2 regions of the Laedolimicola ammoniilytica genome follow, and region 1 is predicted to be linked to the other one. Evidence: a T-box and tRNA genes for the amino acid it is inferred to sense, from the RefSeq annotation. Region 1 holds a T-box; the other holds one or more tRNA genes.
What was found. A T-box is a leader RNA that pairs with one kind of tRNA and senses whether it is charged. The one in region 1 lies ahead of metG (methionine--tRNA ligase), so its partner is inferred to be a tRNA-Met.
Positions count from the first base shown of each region.

Region 1 (8,833 bases):
TGATATCGTGTAGCTTACTTGTGTTGAGGTTTTTCACCTCCAGAAGAGGTTCTCCCACGAAATGTGCCCGGGGCGGGTACTCATTTTCGATGGTACGGCCCACCATCTTGGCAATCATCTCGCTTCTGGTCAGTTCCTCGATAGGTTTGGTGTCAATGACATTACCGTCACGCATAATGGTGACAATATTGCAGTATTCAAAAATCTCATCCAGCTTGTGGCTGATATAGATGATAGAAATGCCCTTATTTCTCAACTGGAAAATGATCTCGCCCAGCTTCTTCAGCTCCTCTGTGGTCAGACTGCTGCTGGGTTCATCCATGATGATCAGCTTCGAATCAAAGGAAAGAGCCTTGGTAATCTCTACCATCTGCATTTCGGAAGCGCTTAAATCCCCCACCAGCGTATAGGTGTCAATCTTGCTACCGATGCTGTCCAGAAGCTCGCGGGCCTTCTGATGGGTACCCTTCATCCCATGATTTTCCGAGAATCTTCCGAGGAAAATATTTTCACCCACAGTCATCGTATTGACCAAATTGAACTCCTGGTAAATGATGCTCAAGCCCCTGCGCAGCGCCTGAATCGGTGTGGTATGCTCAATGATCTCCCCATCAAACTCAATCGTACCCTCATCCTTTTCATAGACGCCGGACAGAATCTTCATCAGCGTAGATTTTCCTGCTCCATTTTCTCCAACAATTCCATATACCACGCCCTTGGGAATTTCCAAAGATACTTTATTCAGCGCCAGAACACCCGGAAATCGTTTCGTTACGCCGCTGACCTTCAATATCAAATCTTTTTTCTGTTCCACTGATATATCTCCTTTTAGAAAAATCGCCTTTAACTATCTCCATTTTTAAGAAAAGCTTGCTCTGGCAGATACCAGAGCAAGCTAATCACTTCTGTGTTACTCTCTCTTTTTTACCACTCCGGATAGGGTAAGCTGTCTACATTTTCAGATGTAACGGTGTCAAGCGGGATCCAGTTGATTTCTTCGAAGCTCTCGCCTGCAACTGCCTTCTGTGCGCAATCCAGAGACTGAGCTACCATGTTGGTGAAGGACTGGCCGATGCATACAGCCTGGGTGCCGTCCTTAACATGATCGTAACCTGCGGAGCATCCGTCTACTGCTACGATATATACGCCGTCCATATTCGCGTTTTCAAGCGCGTTGATAACGCCGGTAGCGCCGTTGTCCCAATGACAGAATACCGCGTCGATCTTATCGCCGTATTTTACGATGAAGTCTTCCATGATAGCCATACTGTCCTCAGTTGCCCACTGATCGCAGTTCTTGGAATCCAGAACCGTGATGTTGGAGCCTTCCAGACCAGCCTTGAAGCCGTCGCTTCTCTTAACCTGCGCGTCATGTCCGGACTGTCCGCCGATCTCTACTACATTACAGCCGTCCGGGAATGCGTCGATAATCGCCTGAGCCGCCTGCTCGCCTGCCATGGTATCATTGGTTCCGCAGAAGAAATCTCTGTACTGCTGGCTCTCTGCCGCCAGGTCAGAAGAGAAAAGTCCTACTACGATACCGGCTTCTTTCGCTTCCATCAGAGCCGGTACAACCGCCTGCGGATCTGCCGGGTTGATAATGATAGCATCTACACCCTGTGCGATACAGGTGCTGATAGCGTCAGTAGCCTTCTGAGCGTCGCCAGCCTGATCGTAAGAGGTCAGGTTGATTCCCAGCTCTTTCGCTTTCTCTTCTGCGATACGGCAGGAATAAGACTGAGACTCATTCGCCATATCCTGTACAATCCAGCCTACAGTAATGCCGTCACCGGAAGCCGCTGCTGTGTTGCCGGTGTCCTCGGTCTGCGCTGTGTCTGCTGCTGCGTCAGTCTTGGTCTCCCCGCCAGACTTTCCGCATGCTGCCAGACCACAGATCATGGTCGCTGCCAGTAAGAGTGCTAATCCCTTCTTTTTCATGTTGTTTCCTCCTGTTACTTTTTTGTGTTTTTTCTATAACCGACAGGCCTTCTGCCTGTAAATTATCGTTGTTGCTTCGCCGTCCTTTATTTGTCTCTATTATAGTTTTTACCTCTGTCTCCCACAACTCCCGTTCTGAGCTGTAAGGTGCACAATCTGCTTCATTCATCAGAAGGTGATACAGGTGACACAGTAGACATTTTCCTGGTTCCAGACCTCCTTAAGACCACCTGTATGCTCATCTATTGCGAATACGCAAATATTGTCGGTATCCTGATTTGCCGCCAGCAGATACCTGCCGTCCGGGGACAGAATAAACTCCCGGGGAATTTCACCGCCGCTTAGCTTCGTCTCTGTCAGTGTCAGGCGTCCATCCGCTTCCACCCGGAATACCGCGATATGGTTTGTACCGCGTACCGCACCGTAGACCCATTTCCCACTGGGATGAATCCGGATACCCGCGCCAAGACAGCCTTCCGTCTGTTGCGCCGGATCCGCAAACGCGGATATGGTCTGCATCAGCTCTGCCTGTCCGGCTTTATACTGATAGACATTGACCTCACAGGTCAGTTCTGTCATCACATAGAAATGTGTTCCATTTCCATCGAAAGCGCCATGTCTCGTTCCCTGTCCCGGGATACCGTAGATGTTCTTCTCTTTCTCCGGAAGCAACCATCCCTTCTCCCAGTCCGCCCGGTAGCAGGCAAATACGTCCTGTCCCAGATCCGACACATAGACATGCTGTCCGTCCGGCGCCATCACAGTCTGATGGATATGGGGACCTTCCTGCCGCTCCGGGTTCGCGCCCCGGCCCCGGTGCCTCAGGACACAGGTCGCCGGTTCCAGTCCGTGATCCTCCCGGATCCGGTACACGGCCAGGCTGCCGCCGGAATAATTGGATACCAGAAGGTACTTTTTATCTGGAGAAAAACTCAGGTGACAGGCATCTGCCCCACAGGTAAACTGTCGGTTGATGCGCCGAAGCGCTCCCGTCTCCCGGTCAATGACAAATGCGGAAACAGTGGAACCATCAATGCCATTCCAGTCCTTCAGCTCATTGACACAGTACAGATACGCGCCCTCTGCGTCTGCCAGTACGTAAGAGGGATTCTGAATGTCACCAGTCACTGTCCGGTAGGCCAGCTTCCCGGTCTGTTCATCGAAATCATAGCAGGCGATACCCTTGCATCTTCCTTCTACTATCTCGCCCGATCCCATCAAAATCGGCTCCGTATAGCCTCCCGTAAATATCCGCATACCCTCTCTCCTTATCAGTCAAGCACCAGTTCGGATGCTCCCACGATACCGAAATCTTTCTTCAGTTCCGCGAACCGGAATTCTACCGGAAGGGGAATCTGATTGTAACGATCAAATTCCTTTCTCACTCTGCCGAACAGCGCGTCGCCAAAATGGGTCAGGCCGCCGCCGAATACGAATACGTTGATATTCAGCATCATGAAGCAGTTGTACGCACAGACCGCAATGTAGTGCGCCATCTGCTCCACCATTTCGATGGCCAGCTCGTCGCCCTCGTTGTAGGCTGCCAGCAGATCCTCACAGCTTAAATCTTCCTTGTCCACCATGGAAGTTTCCCTGCCCTCCAGCATCTTGATTTTCAGATGCTTCGGCACGTAGCGTCCGCTGGCGTGGGACATGAAGCAGCCCCTGTTCCGGCATCCGCACATGATGCCCTCGTCCGGCGTCGCCAGCATGTGTCCGCACTCTCCAGCCCAGCCGTAGCTTCCGCGGAACAGCTTTCCATCTACAATAATGCCGCTTCCGATTCCGGTGCTGGTGGCCATATAGATCATATGGCGGCTTCCCCGTCCGGCTCCCTTGCGGTACTCTGCCAGGGCTGCGGCATTGCTGTCGTTATCCAGTACAATCTTTACACCCGGCAGACGCTCCTGCAGATATTCCTTCATGGGAAAATCGCGAATATTCGTCAGCGCCGAGGTCAGATAGACGTAACCGGTATCAAAAAGAATATAGGACGGCATGCAGATTCCGATTCCCTGCAAATCCCCGTTCTTCAGGTTATGCTTCTTCTCGATCTCACGGATGGTCTCAATCATCCGGTCGCTGAAGGCCGGGCCATCTGCATTGATATCCGACGGATGCTGCATCCGATCCAGGAGCTGCCCGTCCGCATCAAACAAACCGTATGCTACTTTGGTTCCACCTGCATCAATTCCAATCCTGTACTTTTTGCACATATTTTTTCTCCAAATTGAATTTGTTTTGTTATATTTTATATTTATCATTATATAGATCAGTTTCACGCTTGTCAATAGAAATATAAATTACTTTCGAAAAAAACTTTTTTTGTTTCTTTTTTATATTGTTTCGAAACATGAGATCAAAAAAACAGCATCCGGATTTTGATCCGAATACTGCTTTTTTCTGTATTTTATATCCAGTTCTTTCTTATACCTAGCAGATCTCCGCGCCTGCCGGCATATCCTTCTCCGGCGTCATCAGTGCCAGATTACCCTCTGCGTCCTCAGCGCACAAAAGCATTCCTTCAGACAGGATACCTGCCAGCTTCGCCGGCTTCAGGTTCACGACTACCATGACCTTCTTACCGACCATTTCCTCCGGTGTGTAATGAGACTTAATACCGGATACGATCTGCTTTACCTGGCTTCCGATGCGGACCTGGGAGCACAGAAGCTTTTTAGACTTCTTCACGGCCTCGCAGGCAATGATTTCGCCCACCTGGAACTGCAGCTTCGCGAAATCGTCAAAGGTAATCTCTGCCTTCGGCTCGATGTCGATGACGTCTGCAGCCTCCTCTTTTGCCTCTTCCGGCTGAGCCTGCTCTGCCGCGTCCGCAGCCTTCTTAGCTTCAACCTTCTCCAGAACCTCTTTCACGTCCAGTCTCGCGAACAGAATCTCCGGCTTGTCGGTTACCTTATTGCCGGACTGATAGAGACCGAACATGTTCATAACCTCCAGGGAACGCTTTCTCGCGCCCAGCTGTGCCAGAATCTTGTCGGCAGTCTCCGGCATAAACGGCTCTAAGAGGCTTGCGCCAATGCTGATGCTCTCTACTAGGTTGTAGAGCACGGTCGCCAGACGGTCCTTTTTGCTCTCGTCCTTGGCCAGAGCCCAGGGCATGGTCTCGTCGATGTATTTATTGCAGCGTTTGAACAGGTTAAAGATCTCGGTGATGGCGTCTGCCACGCGCAGATCGTCCATTTTCGCGGAAGCCTTCTCCGCCGCGCTTACCGCAGCCTCGCGAAGCTCCCGGTCAACCGGCTCCAGCACGCCTGTGTTATTCACCACGCCGTCAAAATACTTATTAGACATGGATACGGTACGGTTCACCAGGTTGCCCAGGGTGTTCGCCAGGTCGGAGTTCATACGCTCCACCATCAGCTCCCAGGTGATTACGCCGTCATTGTCAAAGGGCATCTCATGCAGTACGAAGTAACGCACCGCGTCCACGCCGAACATATCTACCAGATCGTCTGCGTAGAGTACATTTCCCTTGGACTTGCTCATCTTGCCGTCTCCCTGCAGCAGCCACGGATGACCGAATACCTGCTTCGGCAGCGGCAGATCCAGCGCCATCAGGAAAATGGGCCAGTAAATGGTATGGAAACGGATAATGTCCTTGCCGATCAGATGCAGATCCGCCGGCCACTCCTTCTTGAACAGGTCACTGGACTCTCCGTCGCACTCGTAGCCAATGCCGGTGATGTAGTTGGTCAGCGCATCCAGCCATACGTATACCACATGCTTCGGATCGAAATCCACCGGGATACCCCATTTAAAGGAGGTACGGGATACACAGAGATCCTGCAGACCCGGAAGCAGGAAGTTGTTCATCATCTCATTCTTTCTGGAGACCGGCTGAATGAATTCCGGATGCTTGTTGATGTGGTCAATCAGACGGTCAGCGTATTTACTCATACGGAAGAAATAAGCCTCCTCCTTAGCCGGCTGAACCTCACGGCCGCAGTCCGGACACTTGCCGTCCACCAGCTGGGACTGGGTCCAGAAGGACTCGCAGGGCGTACAGTACATACCCTCGTAAGCGCCCTTGTAGATATCGCCCTGGTCATACAGCTTCTTGAAGATCTTCTGTACCTGCTTCTCGTGATAATCATCGGTGGTGCGGATAAATTTATCATAGGAAGTATTCATCAGATCCCAGATGCGCTTAATCTCGCCAGATACATTGTCTACGAATTCCTTCGGCGTTACGCCTGCCTCCTCAGCCTTCAGCTCGATCTTCTGGCCGTGCTCGTCGGTACCGGTCTGGAAGAATACGTCGTAGCCCTGGAGTCTCCGGAAACGGGCGATGGCGTCCGCCAGTACGATCTCATAGGTGTTGCCGATGTGGGGCTTGCCGGATGTGTAGGCAATAGCCGTAGTCATATAAAATTTTTTCTTGTCCATTTTTTACCTCTCTTTTCTATGCAAACGAAAATTTAAATAAGAATCCTGTGAAACAGGATTCTTCGCCTGCGGCGGGTCGCTCCAGCGACACAATTCCATTCCGCCGCAGTGCGCTCCCCCGGAGGGTTTTGCTCTATAGGAAACCCAACTTTTATACTTTCATATAGTATAATGTTTCCTATAGAGCAAAAAATCCCCGTCTTCCTCAATACCAAAGAAGACGGGGATGATTCCCGTGTTACCACTTCCATTCGCCTGTTCCTCACGAAACAGACCTCTGCGGGTACCTGCATACCCTGACGCTGTAACGGGCGCACCCTTCACGGCTTATCGCAGAAACTTCTGCGTTCATCCGTGCCGCTCAGAAACCATCTTCAGCTCTTTTGCCTCCATCCCTCTCAGCCACCGGGAATTCTCTGTAAAAGGTTCATACAGCTTACTCTTTTCTTCATCGCGTTTGCATTTTGCTCATATAAAAGAAGCGTAACACGGCCAAAACCTTTTGTCAAGCCTGCCGACTTTTCTTCTCTTATTCGTTTAAAAATTTTCAGTTTTTTATCGAATTTCGATGCTCATTTTTGTTGAAATTTACTCTTTAACTTTAAAAAATCAGTGCTATAATAAGCACCGTAAAGTAAATATAGAACCACTTAACAATACCTGTTTGTTACACAAAGTGGAAGGCTGCTAAGCGATTCAGATTTTGGAGGAAAAGATAAATGAATACTTTAAAAGCTGAAAAAAGAGACATGTTGACGAAAGCCAAGAAACTTAGACGTGAAGGTTATGTTACCGGCAATATCTACGGCCGCGAGATGAAGGAATCCATTCCTCTTCAGATTACCAAGGCAGACGCTGAGAAAATCTTAAGATCCGAAGGAAAAGGAAGCCAGGTAATGCTGGAGGTCGCAGGCGAGACCTATGACGCGCTGATTAAGGAGATCGATTATGATTCCTTAAGAGGACAGCTTCTGGAGATTGATTTCCAGGCACTGGTAAGCAATGAAAAGGTTCATTCCGTAGCTGAGGTGATCCTGCTTGGTCAGGACGACGTACAGGCCGGCGTGGTACAGCAGATGCTTCAGGAAGTTACCTACAAGGCACTGCCCGCAGATCTGGTTGACAAGATCAAGGTTGACGTCAGCCACATGAAGGTCGGCGAGACACTGAAGGTAAAGGATCTGGATATTGCCAAGAATCCTGCCATTGACCTGCATACTTCCCCGGAAGCTACCGTTGCTACCGTACTGGAGGTTCATGCCGCAGCGGCTGACGAAGACGCTGACGGTGAGACCGCAGAAGCATAATTCAAACCCAAACATGGAAATAGAACAGAAAAGCCCATATGTCGAACATGAAAGTCCGATATATGGGCTTTTTGCAAGTAACAATTTCTTTTTTCCCCGTTCTACTCATAAACTACACCAAGAGTTATTTCGGTGGTTTCCCATGAACATGTTATCCACAATTTTCCCTTCCACTTTGCAGAAAAATCCCCATCCCGGGCCTGCCAGCCACAGCCGTATGTGCAAAAAGTCCTTCCTCGTTGTTCTTTTTCTCTCTGCTTTTTTAACGGCGGCTCTGCTTCTCTCCCGCTCCTGTCTGCCCGGTACGGACACTACTTCCGCCGATGAGGCCTTCGAAGCCTTCACCAACGGACTCTTCCGGGAATCTGTCACCGGCAGCACACTGACACTCCATTACACGCTGGCTGACCCGGCTTCTTACGGAATTCGTAAGTTCCCGATTTCCTATGGCTCTTACTCGGAGGAAGCAAAAGCCCGGTCAGCCGCCGCTCTGGAAAATGCGTTCGCCGCCCTGTCGGATTTTCCGCGAAGTAAACTGTCTTATCAGAACCGTCTGACCTTCGACATCCTGGACACGCAGATTCCCCGGGAGCTTACACTGCTCCATTTTCCTTATTATGAGGAAGTTTGCAGTCCGCTGCTGGGTGTGCAGGCACAGCTGCCGGTGCTGCTGGCGGAGTACACCTTTGATTCGGAGGCGGATGTGGATGTCTATCTGCGGCTGCTGGCGAAGACAGATGTGTATTTTGAGGAATTATGCGAGTATGAAAAGAAGAAGGCTGCGGCTGGACTTTTTATGACGGATGAAAGCGCAGACGCGGTGATTGCGGGGTGTCAGGATTTTCTGAATGGGACACAATTCAACAACGCCAACCAAAGTAATAGTAATCAGAACAAGCCTGAAAACATAGCCGCCACCGATATTGACTCTGTCCGAAGCTCCAATGAGATTCTCGACACACCTGAGGAAGGTTCCGAGGCAATCATCGAACATTTTTTGGCAGCCAGCTTCTCCGAACGCCTTACGGAACTTTCTCAAAAAAACCAGCTTTCCGACCGTCAAATCTTATATTATGTAAACCTCAACCAACGAGTGCTCGAATCCCACGTTTTCCCCGCCTACGCTCACCTCATCGAAACCCTCTCCTCCCTGAAAGGCTCCGGCTCGAATCCCTTGGGCC
Region 1 is NZ_JAOQKC010000014.1:16,147-24,979, reverse strand. Features, by position in the region: gene OCV63_RS11040 (sugar ABC transporter ATP-binding protein) at 1-814, opposite strand, end outside; gene OCV63_RS11035 (sugar ABC transporter substrate-binding protein) at 925-1,938, opposite strand; gene OCV63_RS11030 (lactonase family protein) at 2,107-3,195, opposite strand; gene OCV63_RS11025 (ROK family protein) at 3,210-4,154, opposite strand; gene metG (methionine--tRNA ligase) at 4,372-6,345, opposite strand; T-box leader at 6,559-6,806, opposite strand; gene OCV63_RS11015 (50S ribosomal protein L25) at 7,065-7,652, shown strand; gene OCV63_RS11010 (DUF885 domain-containing protein) at 7,795-8,833, shown strand, end outside.

Region 2 (8,833 bases), on a different contig from region 1:
AGATACATACCGACCAGGAGTAATACGCCTGACAGAGCCAGGATTCGTTTTAATTTTCCGTCTTTCATGCGCAGCGTCCTTTCTGCCGCCCCTGGGCAGCGTCTACCTATGTTTGTACCATAAAAATAAAAAAATAGCAAATGCTTTGTATAAAAGCGGAAAACCCGGCCCATACTAAGACCAGACAAAAGAGAAACGAATTACTTATATCCTCCCCTTTAGCGACGCCACCGGCTGTGAACCCACAGCCGGCGGCGTTTTGCTTCGGGAAGCATTTGCAAGAAGCATGCGATTTATTTAGAAAGAGTTTATAATCTCGTTAGGAAAATTTTGGAAATTATTTTAGCGTTACAGCAGAGGAGAGAAAAGAGAACATGAAAAAGAAGAAAAAGAACAGAAAGAAGCTAAGGTAGACAATATGAACGTCAGCATCAGTGGCTTTGAACCGCGGACAGCCATCGGCTATGTGGAGCCCAACCACTATATCATTCTGGCAGTGGACGGACGGCGGACCCAGTACAGCCGCGGTATGAATTTCGACAAGCTGTCCAAGGCCTTTGCGGAACTGGGATGCCAGAGCGCGTACAACCTGGACGGCGGAAGCTCCGTGACCCTGTACGACAACGGTGAGATTGTCAATCAGCCCTGCTGGTGGTTTGCCGATGAGCGGGAAATCAGCGACATTGTTTATATCGAGAAACCGCAGGATGACACGCAGACTGAGGTGCAGGACGAGACCCAGAGCGATGCGCAGACAGAGTAGTTGATAAATTTTTAGACAGATCTTCGGATCTGTCTATTTTTTTCCCTTTTTTTCTATTTTAGAATAAATGCTGTGTCTTTGGAGAAAGGTGGATTATAAGAATGAAAAAGAAAACCCGTAGGATACGGCTGGCCGGGTGCCTGACCGTGCTTGCACTGGTGGCTGCGGTGGGCTTTGCGAAAGCCTGTGAGCCCTATAGAAATCAGGAAATCGGTTTTTCGGAGGAGGAGCGGTTCTGGGACAGCGATCTGACGCTGGAGCTGTCCACCTTTCTGAAGTCGGAGATCTATTACACCCTGGACGGGAGCAGGCCATCCCGGGAGACTGCCCGATATGAGAGGCCGATCCGTCTGGAAGCAGGAGAGGAGTGCCGCGGAATTCCGGTGCGGGCCATCGCTTACTATGAGGACGGAACCCAGTCCGACGTCTACACCCGGACTTATTTTCTGGGCAGAAATGTAAAACACAGATTTTCGACCCTGGTGGTGGCTATCACCGGGGATCCGGAAGAGCTGTTTGGCTATGAAAAAGGAATCCTGGTGACGGGAAAGCTCCGGGACGACTATGTGCTGGAACACCCGGATGAGTGGATCAGTAACCGGGATCCAGCCAACTACAATGTGCGGGGTGACGCGGGCGAGCGGGTCGTCCAGGTGGAAATGTGGGAGCCGGACGGGACGCAGATTCTGGATGAGGAGCTGGGAATCCGGGTCAATGGAGGCCTATCACGGGGGCTGGATGTGAAATCCCTGCGTCTGATAGCCAGAGAGCAGTACGGCGGAAAGCGGATCCGGACAGAGCTTTTTCCGGAAAATCAGGGAGAGGAGACTGGTACAGCCGGGCAGGAGCCGACATTTTCCAAGCGGGTGGTGCTCCGCAACCACGGAAATGACCAGGAATACGGATATCTGCGCAACGAGCTCGGGGCGCAGCTGGCGGCGGATGCAGGCTTTCCCTGCAGTGCCAGATACCGGGCGGCCTCGGTCTGGATCAACGGGGAATACTACGGTTTTGAGTGGTTGGAGGATTATTTTGACAGGACTTATCTGAACAATCTGTATCAGTCCAGGCCGGACGAGGGCAGCTGGAGGATGGCGGAGCCTTTCCGGGAGGATGATCAGGAGCTGACCGAAGAGGAGCAGCAGGCCAAACAGGATCTGCAGGAGGTCATGTCCTATTACCACTATGATTTGACGGACGACCGGCTGTATGAAGAGCTGGCTGCTCGGTTAGATATCGATAACTTTCTGCACTACTGCGCGGTGGAAATGTTTGTAGCCAATGTGGACTGGCCGGATAACAACTGCAAGGCCTACCGATGGTATTCGGATATCGGTGATTACAGCGGCGCAGGGACCGATGGAAAATGGCGGTTTTTGCTCTATGATCTGGATCTGAGCATGGGCCGGATCCCGGAGACCCATTACAGCACCCATCCACTGGCGTTGGCCCTGGGCGGGGAGAGCGTGGGCTGGCGGCAGGAATTCCCACTGCTGAAAGAACTGCTGAAGCGGGAAGACGTGCGGGCTCAGTTTGCCGCCATCCTGGAGAAATATGCAGAGGGCGCGTTTTCCACGGCGCATGTGGAGACAGTGCTGGAGCAGATCGAGGCGGAGATGGACGGGGAGCTGTCCTGGCAGATCCGGGCGGTCTCAGAGAAAGAGGCCGTAAAAGAGGGAGAGACCTTTGGACAGGAATATCAGGAGAAGGTGGAGCAGCATCAGCAGGAGATCCGCGTCATCCGGGAGTTCTGGGAGCAGCGCCCTGCCGTCATACTGGAGGAAATCAGAAAACTGCCGGAATATATGGAGCAACTGGAGGATTAACCCTTGATTTTTGCGCCCCTGCCTGTTATATTTAATTGGATAGAGGCATGTTCCACAAAGAACATGAGTTTTTAGAGCAAAGGATGGAGATTAAATTATGGCATTACTGAAACAGTGGCGCGATATGGCCTACGATGAGAAAGCAAATAAGGGTGACATCCAGAGATTCTGGGCGAACTATTTCAATATTGAGAAGGGCATCTACGAGCAGCTTTTGACCGATCCGGATACCGAGGTAAAGGGTACCGTTAAGGAGCTGGCAGAGAAGTACGGACAGAGCGTGATGACCATGACAGGCTTCCTGGATGGCATCAACGACAGCCTGGTAGAGCCGAACCCTATCGAGGAGATGGAGGAGGACACCGTTGTATCCCTGAAGTTTGACAAAGAGAAGCTGTACAAAAACATGGTAGACGCCAAGGCAGACTGGCTCTACGAGCTGCCCCAGTGGAAAGAAATTTTCTCTGAGGAGAAGCTGCATGAGCTGTATCTGGAGCAGAAGAAATCAAACACTATCGTAAAGGGACCGAAGATCGGCCGTAACGACCCCTGCCCCTGCGGAAGCGGAAAGAAATACAAGAAGTGCTGCGGAAAGAATGCATAAGGCGCAGGAGGAGAAGATTATGAAAATTACACTGAAAGACGGCTCCGTAAAGGAGTATGAAGAAAGCAAATCCGTATATGAGATTGCACAGGACTTAAGTGAAGGCCTGGCACGTATGACTGTGGCAGGCGAGGTAGATGGCGAGGTCGTAGACCTGAGAACCGTGATCGATAAGGACTGTAACCTGAACATCCTGACCCTGAAGGACGAAAAGGCACTGCCGGTTCTCCGTCATACCGCAAGTCACGTGATGGCGCAGGCTGTAAAGCGTCTGTACCCGACTGTAAAGCTGGCTATCGGACCTTCCGTAGCAGATGGCTTTTACTACGATATGGACTTTGAGACTCCGCTGACCTCCGACGACTTCGAGAAGATCGAGGCAGAGATGAAGAAGATCATCAAGGAGAACCTGGAGATCGTTCGCTTTACCAAGCCCCGCGAGGAGGCTATCGCGTTCATGAAGGAGAAGGGCGAGCCCTACAAGGTAGAGCTTATTGAGGATCTTCCGGAGGATGCGGAGATCAGCTTCTACCAGCAGGGCGAGTTTGTAGACCTTTGCGCAGGCCCGCATTTAAAGAGCACCAAGGACGTGGGAAAAGCCTTCAAGATCATGAGCCTGGCAGGCGCTTACTGGAGAGGCGACGAGCACAATAAGATGCTGACCCGTATCTATGCTACCGCTTTCCCGAAGAAAGAGGAGCTGGAAGCTTACATCACCATGATGGAAGAGGCTAAAAAGCGTGACCACAGAAAGCTTGGCAAGGAGCTGGGCCTCTTTATGATGCACGAAGCAGGACCGGGCTTCCCGTTCTTCCTGCCGAAGGGAATGACACTTAAGAATACCCTGATCGACTACTGGAGAGAGATCCACAAGAAGGCCGGATACGTAGAGGTATCTACCCCGATTATCCTGAACCGCAGCCTCTGGGAGACCTCCGGTCACTGGGATCACTATAAGAATAATATGTACACCACCGTCATCGACGGTGAGGATTACGCAATCAAACCGATGAACTGCCCTGGCGGCGTTCTGGTATATGCTGCAGAGCCCCGTTCCTACCGTGACCTGCCCCTGCGTGTGGGCGAGCTGGGTCTGGTACACCGTCATGAGAAGTCCGGCCAGCTGCACGGTCTCATGCGTGTGCGCTGCTTCACCCAGGACGATGCCCATATCTTCATGACACCGGAGCAGATCAAGGATGAGATCAAGGGCGTCGTAGCTCTGATCAACGATACTTATTCCATGTTTGGATTCAAATATCACGTGGAGCTGTCCACACGTCCCGAGGATTCCATGGGAAGCGACGAGGACTGGGAGATGGCTACGGCGGGTCTTCGCGACGCTCTGGACGAGCTGGGTATGCCCTATGTGGTAAATGAGGGTGACGGCGCGTTCTACGGCCCGAAGATCGATTTCCACCTGGTAGACTGCATTGGCCGTACCTGGCAGTGCGGAACCATTCAGCTGGACTTCCAGCTGCCCCAGCGTTTCGAGCTGGAGTATGTGGGCGCAGACGGCGAGAAGCACCGTCCGATCATGATTCACCGCGTGGTATTCGGTTCCATCGAGCGTTTCATCGGTATCCTGATTGAGCATTTTGCAGGCGCGTTCCCCACCTGGCTGGCTCCGGTACAGGTACGTGTATTACCGATTTCTGACAAGTACATGGATTATGCAGAGAAGGTTCGCAAAGAGCTGGAAGAGGCCGGTATCCGCACCGAGCTTGACAAGCGTGCTGAGAAAATCGGCTACAAGATCCGCGAGGCTCAGACCGCGAAGATTCCGTACATGCTGGTCGTAGGTCAGAAAGAGGAAGAGGAAGGCGCTGTCTCCGTCAGAAGCCGCGAGGCGGGCGATCAGGGAGCGAAGGCTCTGGGTACTTTCATTGCTGACGTGAAGAAAGAGATTGAGACCAAAGGCAGAGAAGCATAAAATTATTTGAACGCAGATTCCCCCGCCCGGAGGCGTAAGCCTTCCGGCGGGGTTTTTAAAAGGAGTTACAGATGATACAGGATATCGCACCGCATATCTATCACAACGAATATCACCCGGAGAAGCCGGACGCCGACAGCTATCTCATGTATTTTGAGAAGCATAACGCACTGGCGAACTGGGATGGAGAAGAGATTACATTTCCCAGATTCCGGGATTTTCCGGAGGTGAAGACAGCGCTTTCGGAGAATATCATTTATCTGTTCACGGTGGATGATAAAAGATTTTATCTGGCGAAGGAGCTGGCTCTGCCGGAACGTAAAGGATTCCGCCTGGAGAGTAACCGAAGATTCCGGGACGCCCAGCCTCAGTGGCTGTCCTTTGCGGGAATCACCGGCTATCAGCTCTGGCACTGGTATGACGTCCGCAGGTACTGCGGCCACTGTGGCAGCCCCATGGTGCATGACACGAAGGAGCGTATGATGCGCTGCCCGGACTGCGGCCAGATGGAATACCCGAAGATTTCCCCGGCGGTTATCGTGGGCATCTTACATAACGGAAAACTTTTGATGTCAAAGTATGCGGGCCGGGATAACATCACCTACTACGCGCTGATTGCGGGCTTCACCGAGATTGGTGAGAGCATTGAAGAGACCATTCGCCGGGAGGTCATGGAGGAAGTGGGCCTGAAGGTCAAAAACATCCGCTATTACAAGAGCCAGCCCTGGTCCTTCTCCGAGACCGTGCTGATGGGCTTCTTTGTGGATCTGGAGGGCGACGATGAGACCATCACCCTGGACACCGAGGAGCTGGCCACCGCCGAGTGGTTCACCAGAGAGGACGCGCCGCCCCAGCCTCTGAACATCAGCCTGACCAGTGAGATGATCTGGCAGTTTAAGAACGGGAAGGTGTGAAAAAGCACCTTTCCCGTAAAAAATAAGGTCAAAAAACCCAGTATTTATGCGGCTTTTGGAGATTCTGAAAAGAAAATGAAAAAAAGTTGAAAAAAGTGCTTGACTTTTCTTCGGTTGTAAGGTTATAATAAGCAAGTCGGTTGGGACAGCAAGTCAAAACCGAGAACAAAATGGGATCTTAGCTCAGCTGGGAGAGCATCTGCCTTACAAGCAGAGGGTCATAGGTTCGAGCCCTATAGGTCCCATTTATGGCGAGGTAGCTCAGTTGGCTAGAGCATGCGGTTCATACCCGCAGTGTCGGGGGTTCAAATCCCTTCCTCGCTACTAAGATTCAGACCCAAGAGTTGAAAAGCTCTTGGGTCTTTTGTTTATGGAATAGGAAATTCCGATAGAATTCCCTATTCCATAAAAGCAAGCAGAGCTTGCAAAGATGCGCACTCGGCGCAGTGGTAGATGGTTGCTGAAGCAACCGCGCCTCGGCGCGAGAATGTGCCAATGGCACATTCTTTTTCATGAAAATGATTGCAATAGGATTGGAAGCTGGTATAAAATCAGGGAAGTGAAAACTTCTCTGATTTTTGCTTGGCGATCATAAATGATGAAAAATAAGGCATATTGTTTTCAGAGCCTGGATGTACTATAATACTGGCTAAGAGAAAAAGACAGGATACGGTGAATGATATGGAACAGGTACAGCATGAGATCCCGCCGCTCTACGATGAGCATTCGAAAATTTTGATTCTGGGCAGCTTCCCGTCGGTCAAATCCCGGGAAGGACATTTCTTCTACAATCATCCACAGAATCGATTCTGGCGGGTTCTGGCAGCTGTGACGGGGCAGGAGACGCCGGGGACGATTCCTGAGAAGAAAAAGTTCCTGCTGGGGAACGGCATCGCCCTCTGGGACGTGATTGCCAGCTGCGAGATCGAGGGTTCCAGCGACAGCAGCATCCGGAACGTGGTGCCGAACGATATCCGGCCTATTTTGGAGACAGCGGATATCCGGCAGATCTACGTGAATGGAGGTACAGCGGAGAAGCTTTATAAGAAATACATGTTCCCGGCGACGGGACGGACAGCGGTGCGTTTACCGTCCACCAGCCCGGCCAACGCGGCCTGTTCGCTGGAGAAGCTGATCGAGCAGTGGAAAGTGATTGGCGCGAGTTTAAACAAATAAAAAGAAAACCGGGCAGAGGTTCCCGGAGAAAGAGGTATAACATGCGGGTAGGAATGGGATATGACGTACACAGACTGGTGGAGGACCGGAAGCTGATCCTGGGCGGCGTGGAGATCCCCTATGAGAAAGGACTTTTAGGCCACTCCGACGCGGACGTGCTGCTCCATGCGATCATGGACGCCCTTTTAGGCGCGGCGGCCCTGGGCGACATCGGCAAGCATTTCCCGGATACGGATCCGGCTTATAAGGGAATCTCCAGTATCCGGCTTCTGGAGCATGTGGGAAAGCTTCTGGAGGAGGAAGATTATGTGGTGGGCAATATCGACGCCACCATCATTGCCCAGCGGCCGAAAATGGCGCCTCATATTCCGAAGATGCGGGCCAATGTGGCGAAGGCGCTGCAGATCGAGGAAAGCCAGATTAACATCAAGGCCACCACGGAAGAGGGCCTCGGCTTTACCGGCACCGGCGAGGGTATTTCCTCTCAGGCCATCTGTGCGCTGATTCCGGTGGCGAATTACGCCTATGAAGATGTGATGCAGATTCCGAACGGCTGTCCGGGCTGTGGCGGCTGTCAGAAGTAAAGATATAAAATTACAAAGTGAAATCTATAAAAGGTTACGTTGATGGAACTTTAAAATCTTAAGTTCATTCTTTTGCAGAAAGCATCGATAGAATTAAGAAAAAATATTTGGAAAACAGATATGTAGATGAGGTGAACGGCATGAAACAGCATAAACTGGAAAATTTGACGATTCATTATCTGACGGACGCAGAGCGGATACGCTCCCGGGCTCTTTATGACGAAGTGTTTGTGGAGGATGCGGACGCATTTTCCGAGCTTTATTATCAAATCAAAGCACAGGACAACCAAATCCTGGTGGCAGAGGACAACGGCGCAATCGTCTCCATGCTGCACCGGAATCCTTATACCTTTCGGTTTCGTGGTACGTCCATTCCGGCGGAGTATATCGTAGCGGTGGCCACCAAAGTCACGTACCGCCATCAGGGCCTGATGCGGGAACTGCTCACAAAAGCTCTGCGGGATATGTACGCCGACGGCCGCCCCTTCACCTTCCTAATGCCCGCTGACGAGGCCATCTATACGCCCTTTGACTTCCGCCTCATGGGAAATGACGACGAGGAGAGCCTGGTGACCCGGAAACCTGAAGAGCTGGCCGAGGAATACGACCTGTTCGTGGAAAAGGATGCGCAGTATCAGAAACGTCACATTGAATGGCCGGAATGGGAGAGCACGCCCATGATGCTGCGTCTGGTGGACGTCGAAAAGTTCGTGGAGCGCATCGGCGCGGAGAAACCCCAGAGTCTGATACTTCATATTACCGATCCGATTCTGCCGGAAAATGATAGTGTGTTTGACTGGAATTTCACGGAGGAGGGAAGTCAGCTCACCAGAAGCGACGCAGAGCCGGAGATTACCATTTCCATCGCGGATCTGGGCAGCTTTCTCTTTGGCATGCTGGGCGCGGAGGAGCTTCCGGGCATTACGAAGACCGTTTTTCAGAAGCTGGAGCAGGTACGGGTAGTGGACGGTGTTTATATCAATGAGCTGGTTTAAAACTGTCTTAAAATAAAAACAGGAATATTTCCTGAAAT
Region 2 is NZ_JAOQKC010000023.1:10,517-19,349, reverse strand. Features, by position in the region: gene OCV63_RS14075 (hypothetical protein) at 1-68, opposite strand, end outside; gene OCV63_RS14070 (phosphodiester glycosidase family protein) at 419-763, shown strand; gene OCV63_RS14065 (CotH kinase family protein) at 865-2,589, shown strand; gene OCV63_RS14060 (SEC-C metal-binding domain-containing protein) at 2,687-3,193, shown strand; gene thrS (threonine--tRNA ligase) at 3,213-5,126, shown strand; gene nudC (NAD(+) diphosphatase) at 5,198-6,040, shown strand; tRNA gene OCV63_RS14045 (tRNA-Val) at 6,213-6,285, shown strand; tRNA gene OCV63_RS14040 (tRNA-Met) at 6,291-6,364, shown strand; gene OCV63_RS14035 (DNA-deoxyinosine glycosylase) at 6,722-7,216, shown strand; gene ispF (2-C-methyl-D-erythritol 2,4-cyclodiphosphate synthase) at 7,258-7,800, shown strand; gene OCV63_RS14025 (GNAT family N-acetyltransferase) at 7,941-8,795, shown strand.
Region 2: it has a tRNA-Met gene. The T-box ahead of metG (methionine--tRNA ligase) is inferred to sense a tRNA for this amino acid. The anticodon was not compared.